3 regions of the Mesorhizobium sp. C277A genome follow, and region 3 is predicted to be linked to each of the others. Evidence: riboswitches for the same ligand, from Rfam matches in the RefSeq annotation. Region 3 holds a riboswitch; each other region holds the start of a gene.

Evidence for each region. Region 3 has a riboswitch for cobalamin ahead of NKK52_RS13455 (DUF1636 family protein). Riboswitches for the same ligand answer to the same signal wherever they lie in the genome.
Region 1: it holds a riboswitch for cobalamin, as region 3 does, so the genes downstream of both, NKK52_RS27450 (aromatic ring-hydroxylating oxygenase subunit alpha) here and NKK52_RS13455 (DUF1636 family protein) in region 3, are expected to answer to the same signal.
Region 2: it holds a riboswitch for cobalamin, as region 3 does, so the genes downstream of both, metE (5-methyltetrahydropteroyltriglutamate--homocysteine S-methyltransferase) here and NKK52_RS13455 (DUF1636 family protein) in region 3, are expected to answer to the same signal.

What each region holds. Positions count from the first base shown of each region.
Region 1 is NZ_JAMYVW010000002.1:5,556,048-5,559,318, forward strand. Features, by position in the region: gene NKK52_RS27430 (ABC transporter ATP-binding protein) at 1-283, shown strand, start outside; gene NKK52_RS27435 (DUF680 domain-containing protein) at 357-590, opposite strand; gene NKK52_RS27440 (DUF680 domain-containing protein) at 662-865, opposite strand; gene NKK52_RS27445 (DUF680 domain-containing protein) at 931-1,137, opposite strand; cobalamin riboswitch at 1,637-1,838, shown strand; gene NKK52_RS27450 (aromatic ring-hydroxylating oxygenase subunit alpha) at 1,956-3,203, shown strand; gene NKK52_RS27455 (FAD-binding oxidoreductase) at 3,241-3,271, shown strand, end outside.
Region 2 is NZ_JAMYVW010000004.1:245,798-249,068, reverse strand. Features, by position in the region: gene NKK52_RS30800 (adenosine kinase) at 1-870, shown strand, start outside; cobalamin riboswitch at 1,276-1,476, shown strand; gene metE (5-methyltetrahydropteroyltriglutamate--homocysteine S-methyltransferase) at 1,567-3,271, shown strand, end outside.
Region 3 is NZ_JAMYVW010000002.1:2,688,901-2,692,171, forward strand. Features, by position in the region: gene NKK52_RS13445 (winged helix-turn-helix domain-containing protein) at 1-465, shown strand, start outside; gene NKK52_RS13450 (DUF6348 family protein) at 656-1,186, shown strand; cobalamin riboswitch at 1,246-1,452, shown strand; gene NKK52_RS13455 (DUF1636 family protein) at 1,491-1,916, shown strand; gene cobW (cobalamin biosynthesis protein CobW) at 1,919-2,971, shown strand; gene cobN (cobaltochelatase subunit CobN) at 2,990-3,271, shown strand, end outside.

The DNA of each region.
Region 1 (3,271 bases), 2.9 Mb from region 3:
GGCAGTCAGCTTCGGCGTGCGGCCGGAGGATCTGTCGGCCGCCACCGGCGCGGAATATCTTTTCGAGGGCGTGGTAGACTATGTCGAGCAACTCGGCGAGGTGCAGCTTGTCTATGTCGATATCGGCCGCGCTGACCTGCCGTTGGTGACCAAGCTGCCCGGCAATGTCGAGGTCAAGCGCGGGGCAAAGCTGCGACTGACCGCGGATGCCGGGGACCTGCACATCTTCGACGCCGATGGGCACTCCTTCTCGCTCAAGCCGGTGGAAGTGAAGGCGGCTTGAGATAGCTGCGTCGTACAGGCATGAAAAAAGAGCGGCGGGCCAGGCCCGCCGCTCTTTTTTTAAGCTTCGGCTGTTAGTTGTTGCCGAACCGATCCCTGTCGCTGCTCTGAGGAACGAACTTCTGTTGGTCGTTCGACGAGTTCAGCAGCTTGTAGACCGCCGAGTTGGTGCCGGTCGACGAAGTGCGGGTGGTGTCGACGGCAGCGGCCGGCTGGTTGGCGCCATTGGAGCCATAATTGTCGCTGCCGGCAAAGGCAGCGCTCGAAATAGCCAGAACGGCTGCGGTGGCAAGAACGATCTTCTTCATTTTAGTCTCCTGAATTTTTCTGATGCCGCCAGCTGCAGCGGATAAGCCCGCCACGTGCTGGAAACCGGCTTTTAGCGGCCGAAAAGGTTACGGTCGGCACCGTGGGCAGGCGCCTGCTCGGCTGGAGCCGACTTCTCAACCGAAGCCGTATGGCCACTATCGGTCGACGTAATCGCAGGCTGGTTGGCGCCGTTCGAACCGTAGTTGTCGCTGCCGGCGAAAGCGCTGCCGGAGATGGCCAAAACGGCGGCGGCAGCAAGGATGATCTTTTTCATTTCAATACTCCTGAATTTTTTGGGATCCCGAGAGCGACGGGTTAGCCGCCCTTCTTTGGTCGGGATCAGCGATTGCCGTAGAGGTCGCGGTCGGCGCCCTGAACGACAGGCTGCTTGTCAGCGTGCGCCGGCTTCTGAATGGAAGCCGTATACGAGCTGTCGACCGAGACGGCTGGCTGGTTCGCACCATTGGAACCGTAATTGTCGCTACCGGCGAAGGCGCTGCCGGTGATCGCCAAAACGGCTGCGGCAGTGAGGATGATCTTTTTCATTTTTAGTACTCCAGTTTGTCTGTCCGTCTAGCGGCGTGTCTTGGGAGGAATTCGCGTCGTTCGGACAGCCCCGATGTGGGAAAGCCATAGGCTGGTTTCCAATCACGAAGTTGTTCCGTGTGGACCACGGTCCTGCACCTTGAAATTGTGCCAGGAAGTTCCTCTATGGTCATTTATCGCATTGTTTTCAGTTGCTTATGTCGAACCGAGTGGTTCGCTCCGGTGTCGGTTTCCGGGCCGTCGTTCACACCGTCCTGCACGCATTGTCAACAGAAACGAACCGTTCGGTTCGATTAGAGATTGCTAATAGTAACTTTTCGATACCGTTGAGCCCTTTTTGCCCCCGATCGGAACTGGATCCGCAGCGATTCGAAACGGCGATGATAGCGCCGCAAGACAGGATCTCAGCCCTTCGGTGGTCGGCGGGGCGTATGCCGCGCGTGTCGCGCCGCATGGATATGATGTCGCTTTCATGCCGACGTCGCGATCGCTGCCGTGATTAGATGATCGCATCTCAGGTGCCGCTTCGTGACGACGCAGCGGAGAATTGGGAAGCCGGTCAGAATCCGGCGCTGCCCCCGCAACGGTGGTGGAGTTGAAGTCGCAACGGGAGACCACTGGGCAGCAGCCTGGGAAGGTGTCGCGATGGTCCGCAAGGACAACTCCAGAGCCCGGAAACCAGCCCGAGATGCATAGACTCGACTGATCGCGGTGGGCGGTCAAGAGGTGGATAGTGCATGTCCGGCGCCGCGCCGGCCTGCGTCCGATCCTTCCTCCATCACCACCAAGTTCAGTCCTTAAACCACGAGGACAGAACTATGGATACGCGCAACGACATGCTGAGGCTCCTGAACGGCCGCAAGCAAGGCTTTTCGCTGGAACAGCCCTTCTACACCGACCCGGACTATTTCAAGCTCGACATGGAGCTTATCTGGTATCGCGACTGGCTGTTCATCGGCCATGATTGCGAACTGCCGAAGCCCGGCAGCTATATCACCGTGCAGATCGGCGATTATCCGGTGGTGCTGGTCCGCGACCAGAAGGGCAACATCAACGCCTTTCACAATTCCTGCCGCCATCGCGGCAGCCGTGTCTGCAACACTGAGAAGGGCATGGCGGCAAAGCTTGTCTGCCCCTATCACCAGTGGACCTACGAGCTTGACGGCCGGCTGCTGTTTGCCCGCCAGATGGCCGACGGTTTCGACAAGAGCCAGTTCGGCCTGAAGCCCGTCGCCTGCGAGAGCGTCGGCGGCTACATCTTCATCTGCCTGGCAAAAGAACCTGCCGACTTTGCCCCGATGCGCGCCATGATAGAGCCCTACCTCAAGCCGCACCGGCTGAATGAAGCCAAGGTCGCCTTCGAGAGCACCATCATCGAGAAGGGCAACTGGAAGCTGGTCTGGGAAAACAACCGCGAATGCTATCACTGCGCCGGCAATCATCCAGAGCTGTGCAAGACATTCCCCGAAGCGCCGACGGTGACCGGCGTGCAGGGCGCCGACAGCGATCCGGAGATGCTGGCGCACTGGGCGAAATGCGAGGCGGCGGGCCTGCCGAGCAAGTTCCGCATCGATCCGGCCGGGCAATACCGCGCCACCCGCGCGCCGCTGCTGCGCGATGCCGTCAGCTACACGATGTCCGGAAAGCGCGCGGTGACGAAGAACCTGTCCGACACTGTTGCCGCCGACCGCATCGGCACCTTGATGCACTACCACTATCCGACGACCTGGAACCACATACTGATCGACCATGCGGTCACCTTCCGGGTGCTGCCGATCAGCGCCACCGAAACCGCGGTGACGACCAAGTGGCTGGTGCACAAGGATGCGGTCGAGGGGGTCGACTACAACCTTGAGGAGCTCACCCATGTCTGGACCGAGACCAACGACCAGGACCGCCGCATCGTCGAGGAAAACGCCTTTGGCATCCTGTCTCCGGCCTATGAGCCCGGCCCCTATTCGGAGCTGCACGAGGGCGGCGTGATCCAGTTCGTCGAATGGTACGCGGCCTTCATCGGCCCGCGCCTTGCCGAAGGCGGCCGGCCGGCGCTACGCAGCGTCGCGTGAGCTGGAGCAGGCGAAGAGGGACCAGAGGATGAATGCGATGACGGATCTTGGGCTCTATCGCCATCTTG
Region 2 (3,271 bases), on a different contig from region 3:
CGCGCCGAACTGCTCTACAGCCGCATGGGCCCGGCGATCGAGGCCTCCGGCGGCAGTGCCGGCAACACGGCGGCCGGCGTAGCCAGCTTCGGCGGACGCGCCGCGTTCTTCGGCAAGGTGTCGAACGATCCGCTCGGCGAAATCTACGCGCATGACATCCATGCCCAGGGCGTCGCCTTCGACACCAGGCCGCTTGAGGGCCAGCCGCCGACAGCGCGATCGATGATCTTCGTCACCCCCGATGGCGAGCGTTCGATGAACACCTATCTCGGCGCCTGCATCGAACTCGGGCCGGAAGACGTCGAGGCCGACAAGGCGTCAGGCGCCAAGGTGACCTATTTCGAGGGCTATCTGTGGGATCCGCCGCGCGCCAAGGAGGCGATCCGGCAGACGGCGAAGCTCGCACACGAGGCCGGACGCGAAGTGTCGATGACGTTGTCGGATTCGTTCTGCGTCGACCGCTACCGGGACGAGTTCCTCGAGCTGATGCGCTCGGGCACTGTCGACATCGTCTTTGCCAACAGCCACGAGATCAAGTCGCTCTACCAGACAAAATCCTTCGACGAGGCGCTGGCTCAGATCCGCAAGGACTGCAAGATTGCCGCCGTCACCCGTTCCGAAAAAGGCTCGGTGATCGTGCGCGGCGACGAGACCGTGGTCATCGAGGCGACCGCCATCAAGGAGTTGGTCGACACCACCGGCGCCGGCGACCTCTACGCCGCCGGTTTCCTGCATGGCTACACGCAGGGCCGCAACCTCAAGACCTGCGGCGACCTTGGCTCGCTGGCGGCCGGCCTGGTGATCCAGCAGATCGGCCCAAGGCCAAGGCAGAATTTGCGCCGCGAGGCGGAAGGGGCTGGGTTGCTGTAGATGCGCGGGCAACTAACCAGCCGCCCTACTGACGCGATGACCGCAGTGGCGGAACTGTGTCAAAGCTCGCTGATAGCGACAGCCATTCGCTTCGGAGAACTGACCCATGCTGCTGCCGTGAAGCTCGCTGGAGGAGCGGTGCAAGGCGTGCTTGCCATGACGGCATTCACCGTCATCCAGATCGTCACCAGCATTTTCCAGAAGCTCAGCTTGGGGAAGGCCAGTAAGGTTCCTGAGGTAACGGAGAACTCGCGGCGTCCGTCGGACTTGACTTGCGATCACGTCCCACGATGCCGAATGCGGGCAGCAGACTGAATATTTCACAATGCTAGACAAAGGCGTAAAACGCGACCATATAACGACATAAACATTTCATTATGCGTCATTGACAAAGAGCGGGTTGCTGTGATTGTCTGCTGTTGTGGTTCTCGCGTACGGTGCTGCCGCAGCGGAGCTAAGAGGGAAGCCGGTGCGATGCCGGCGCTGCCCCCGCAACTGTTAGCGGCGAGCCAATCCACTCATGTCACTGAGGCGAATACCCTCGGGAAGACGGGTAGAGGCTATGACCCCGCGAGCCAGGAGACCTGCCACGGCGAATTACGTCCACGGGCGGGGTGTCTCGGTGGCCGCTGCAACCGGCGTGCCGGCCTGCTAGCGCCTCCTTGTCACCGACGCCCCCAACCATCGGGGTATGACATGACTGTCTCTCAGCAAATTCCTGTAGCAACGCTCGGCGTGCCGCGCTTCGGTCGTCGGCGAGAACTGAAATTCGCCCTCGAAAGCTACTGGTCCGGAACATCGTCCGCTGGCGACCTTCTTGCGACGTCGAAGGCGCTCCGTGCCGCTAGCTGGGAAGAGCAGCGCGATCGCGGCGTGTCGAAAATCCCGTCGAACGACTTCTCGCTTTACGACCATGTGCTCGACACCGCAGCCATGGTCGGGGCCATTCCATCCCGGTACGGCTGGAATAGCGGCGAGGTCCCACTTGACATCTACTTCGCAATGGCGCGCGGCAACCAGGGTCAGACGGAGGATTGTGGACACGCTGGTCACCAGGAGGAGGCTCATGGACCTGGTGTAACCGCGATGGAAATGACCAAGTGGTTTGACACCAACTACCACTACATTGTGCCGGAACTCGATGATGATCAGACGTTCGCCCTCTCGTCATCGAAGCCGGTCGATTACTTCCTCGAGGCTAAAGCTCTCGGCATACACACACGCCCAGTCATCCTTGGACCCATCACCTTCCTCAAGGTGGCGAAATCGCGTGCCGAAGGGTTCGGTCCCATCGCGCTCCTACCGCGGCTGCTGCCCGTTTACGAGCAAGTCCTGCAGAGGCTGAAGCTGTCGGGAGCCGACTGGGTGCAGATCGATGAGCCAGCGCTTGTCCTCGATCTGAACCCGAACGAACGAGCTGCGTTCGAATTCGCCTATGGCCAGCTGTCGAAAGCCGCGCCCGAGCTGAAGATCATGCTGGCTACGTATTTCGGGTCGCTGGGAGACAATCTCGAAACCGCGGTTTCTCTGCCCCTGGCCGGCCTGCATATTGATCTCGTGCGCGCTCCCGAGCAGCTGGAAACGGTGGGTCGGCTCGCTCCGAAGGATCTGGTGCTCTCGCTCGGCTTGATCGATGGCCGCAACGTCTGGCGTGCGAACCTGCCCGCCATTCTCGACCGCATCAAACCGATCGTCGCCGGCTGGCCCTTGGACCGCGTCGAAATTGCGCCTTCTTGCTCGATGCTGCATGTGCCGATTGACCTGCGCATGGAGACGGAACTCGAGGCCGACATCAGGTCGTGGCTCGCCTTCGCGGCCCAGAAGACCGACGAGCTGGTCTTGCTGGCCCGGGCCCTTTCCAAAGGCAGGGATGCGGTGGCAGCCGCGTTGAAAGCTTCTGCCGAGGCTGCCGCCACTCGCTTGACGTCCACGAAGATCCATGACCCGCTTGTTGAGGGGCGGATCGCCAGCATTGACCATAGCATGAAACGACGAGAGAGCGCTTTTGGCGAGCGCTCCAGAGTCCAGGCCGGCACGCTCGGGCTGCCGCCGTTCCCGACGACGACAATCGGGTCCTTCCCGCAGACGCCGCAGGTACGCCGCGCGCGGTCCGCTCATGCGAAGGGCCAGCTCAGTTATGTCGACTACGAGATTTTCCTGAAGAAGGAGATCGAGTCAGCAATTCGTTGGCAGGAAGAGATCGGGCTGGACGTGCTGGTGCACGGTGAGTTCGAACGAAACGATATGGTACAGCATTTCGGCGAGCAGCTGTCCGGCTTCGCCTTCACTCAGCATGCCTGGGTGCAAAGCTATGGGTCGCGTTACGTGCGTCCCCCCATCATCTTCGGGGACGTATCGAGGCCCAATCCGATGACGGTGCGCTGGTGGCAATTCGCCCAGT
Region 3 (3,271 bases):
GAGTTGCTGCCGGTAAACGTCGAAGGTTGGGACAAGCCGGCTTACCTCTATAGGGACGCCCGCCTGCCGCGAAAGATCGAGGCCCGCGCCTTGCTGGCCCCCTTCGATCCGGTGGTCTTCGAGCGCGCGCGCACCGAGCGTCTCTTCGATTTCCGCTACCGCATCGAGATCTACACCCCGGCCGACAAGCGGCAATATGGCTATTACGTGCTGCCTTTCTTGCTCGGCGACAAGATCGTCGCCCGCGTCGACCTCAAGGCCGACCGGCCTGCGAGTGTCTTACGCGTCCACGCCGCCTATGCCGAAGCAGGCGCACCGCCTGAGACCACCGCACAGCTTTTCGAGGAACTAAAGGAGATGCAGGGCTGGCTTGGCCTTGAGCGCATCGAAGTGACGCCGGCCGGCAATCTGGGGCCGGCATTGGCTAGCGAGAGAGATGGCCAACCCTTGCAGCGTCTGTCATAGACGCCTCAATAAGCCTCGTAGGTTGTGCAATGGCATCGGACAAAGTGCTCGACATGATCCATGGCGCCCTCATTGCGCATGGAATAGATGCAGTCCGCAGAGATAGGGACGTCATGCTCCAATCGAAGCAGCTTCGGTTTGAGGCTGAGGTGTTCGAGACGAGTTCTGACGGCTGGTCCTGGAAATCTACATTTTTTCTCCGCTGCTTGATGTTCAGCCGGTCATTGAATCCTTTGCTGGCTTCGGCGACACGCGCGAACAGGAACTGAACCAGGCGTTTGAAAAGTTTCTCCGTGGTGTTTTCCATGTGGCCATTGAGGGACTGGCCGATCACGTCTGCGAGAACATGCAGGCCGAAATAGAGCTTTGGCAGCGAAGCAGCGCCAGTTGGAAGATCTGGCGAAAAGATGCCCGCTGGAAAATCTATAGCGGCCCGGTCATTTCCCAGGCCACAACCGAGCTATGCTCGCTGACACCAGGCTATCCAGCATTCTATGCCAAGCTGGAAAAGCTGTTCACAGCTTCGGTACCCCCCGGAAGCCATTTTGTCCGGACCTTTCTGGCAGGCTTGAAGGGCACGCTGATTAGTGCCGAAGTCCTTCTGGACAACGCGGTTTGGCATGAGGGACAGAATCTGGCTGTCGGTCATGACTGGGACTATAGCGATGGCTATCAAGCTATCCGACAGGTCATCCTGGCACTGCCGGAAGCCGGGACATGACAGCCCCTGCCGACATCGCCATGTCGTAGCCGTGCGTTGACACCGCTGCCTGCAAAAGCCTAAAATCCGCTCCAGACGGTCCCCTGCCCGCAACGGCAAGGGCCAAGAGGGAATGCGGTGCGGGACGAAAAAATCCCAAATCCGCGGCTGTCCCCGCAACTGTAAGCGAAGAGCCAAGGCCGAAAGCCACTGGGTAACACCGGGAAGGCGGCTAACCAAGGCAATGACTCGCGAGCCAGGAGACCTGCCGTCTGAGACAAAGTATCCGATCGCCTGGCGGGTTTCCGGGCAAGGAGCACGGTTTTTGGACCAGAACAGCAGTTTTTCGGCTGGCACAACGGACATTGCGTCCGGCGACAACGACGCCCTGACCGGCGTGACCGTCATCGTCTGCGCCTCCTGCCGCGATGAGACCGGTTCCGACGCCCATCCGCGCGCCGGCGAATTGCTGGCTGAGGACACAGGCCGCGCCGCTGCCGGCGATATCCGGGTCCGCACCGCCGAATGTCTCGGCAATTGCAAGCGCCGCCTCAGCGCCGCGATCCTGCGCGATGGCTGCTGGAGCTATGTCTTCGGCGATCTGACCGCAACCAGCGGCGCCGACCTCGTTACCGGCGCAAAGCTCTTCGCGACTTCGGCCGACGGCCTCATCCCGTGGCGCGGCCGGCCCGATAGCCTCAAGCGCGGCCTCGTTGCCCGCATCCCACCCCTCGACATGCTGAAGGACTGACGATGAACGCTTCAAACCCGGCCGCCAACCTCTCCCGTGTTCCCTGCACTGTCGTTACAGGCTTCCTCGGCGCCGGCAAGACGACGCTGGTCCGCCATCTCCTGGAAAATGCCGGCGGCAAGCGCATCGCCATCATCGTCAACGAGTTCGGCGACATCGGCATCGACGGGGAAATCCTGAAAGGCTGCGGCATCGACACCTGCCCCGAGGAAAACATCGTCGAACTGGCCAATGGCTGCATCTGCTGTACAGTCGCCGACGATTTCGTGCCCGCCCTCGACAAGATCCTCGCGCTGACACCGAAGGTTGACCACATCCTGATCGAGACCTCGGGCCTGGCTCTGCCCAAGCCGCTGGTCCAGGCGTTCCAGTGGCCGAGCGTGAAGAGCCGGGTAACCGTCGACGGTGTCATCGCCGTGGTAGACGGCCCGGCGCTGGCCGAAGGCCGCGTCGCCAACGACATGGACGCTTTGCAGGCACAGCGCGCTCAGGACGAGACGCTCGACCATGACGATCCTGTCGAAGAAGTGTTCGAGGACCAGATCGCCTGCGCCGATTTGATCATCCTGTCGAAGAGCGATCTGATGGACGCCCCCGGTTCGGCCCGCGCCAACGCCATCATCAATGAACATTCCGCCCGCGCGGTAAAAATCGTGCCGACTGCGCATGGCAAGGTCGACCCGTCGGTGCTGCTTGGCCTCGGTCTCACCGTCGAAGACGACATCGAGAACCGCAAGTCGCATCACGACGGCGCTTTCGATCATGAGCATGACGATTTCGACACCTTCATCGTCGACATCCCCTCGATCGCCAATCCCGACGACCTGGCCAAGCGCGTCGCCACCGCCGCCGAACAGGAAAACGTGTTGCGTGTAAAAGGCTTCGTCGATGTCGGCGGCAAGCCGATGCGACTTTTGCTGCAGGCCGTCGGCCCGCGCGTCAATCATTACTATGACCGCGCCTGGGCGGCTGAGGACGACCGCCGCTCGCGTCTTGTCGTCATTGGCCTGAAAGGACTGAACCGCCCGGCGATCGAGCGTATACTCGCCGGCTGATCCAAACCACGAGCCGAAATGCATATACTCACCACCACATCCGCCTCGCTCGACGATCTCGCCGAGCCCGTCGATCTCGGGCAGACGCCGGCGGATATCGTGGCGCTGTCCTTCACCGACAGCGACCTCGCCGGCCTCGCGGCGGCGTGGAAGGCCGATGCCGCCCGCCTGCCGTCGATGCGGCTGGCGGCGCTGCGCGACCTGCGCCATCCCATGTCCGTGGACCTCTGGATCGACAGCGTCGCCCGCCACGCCAAGGTGATTTTGGTGCGCATCCTCGGCGGCTACGACTGGTGGCGC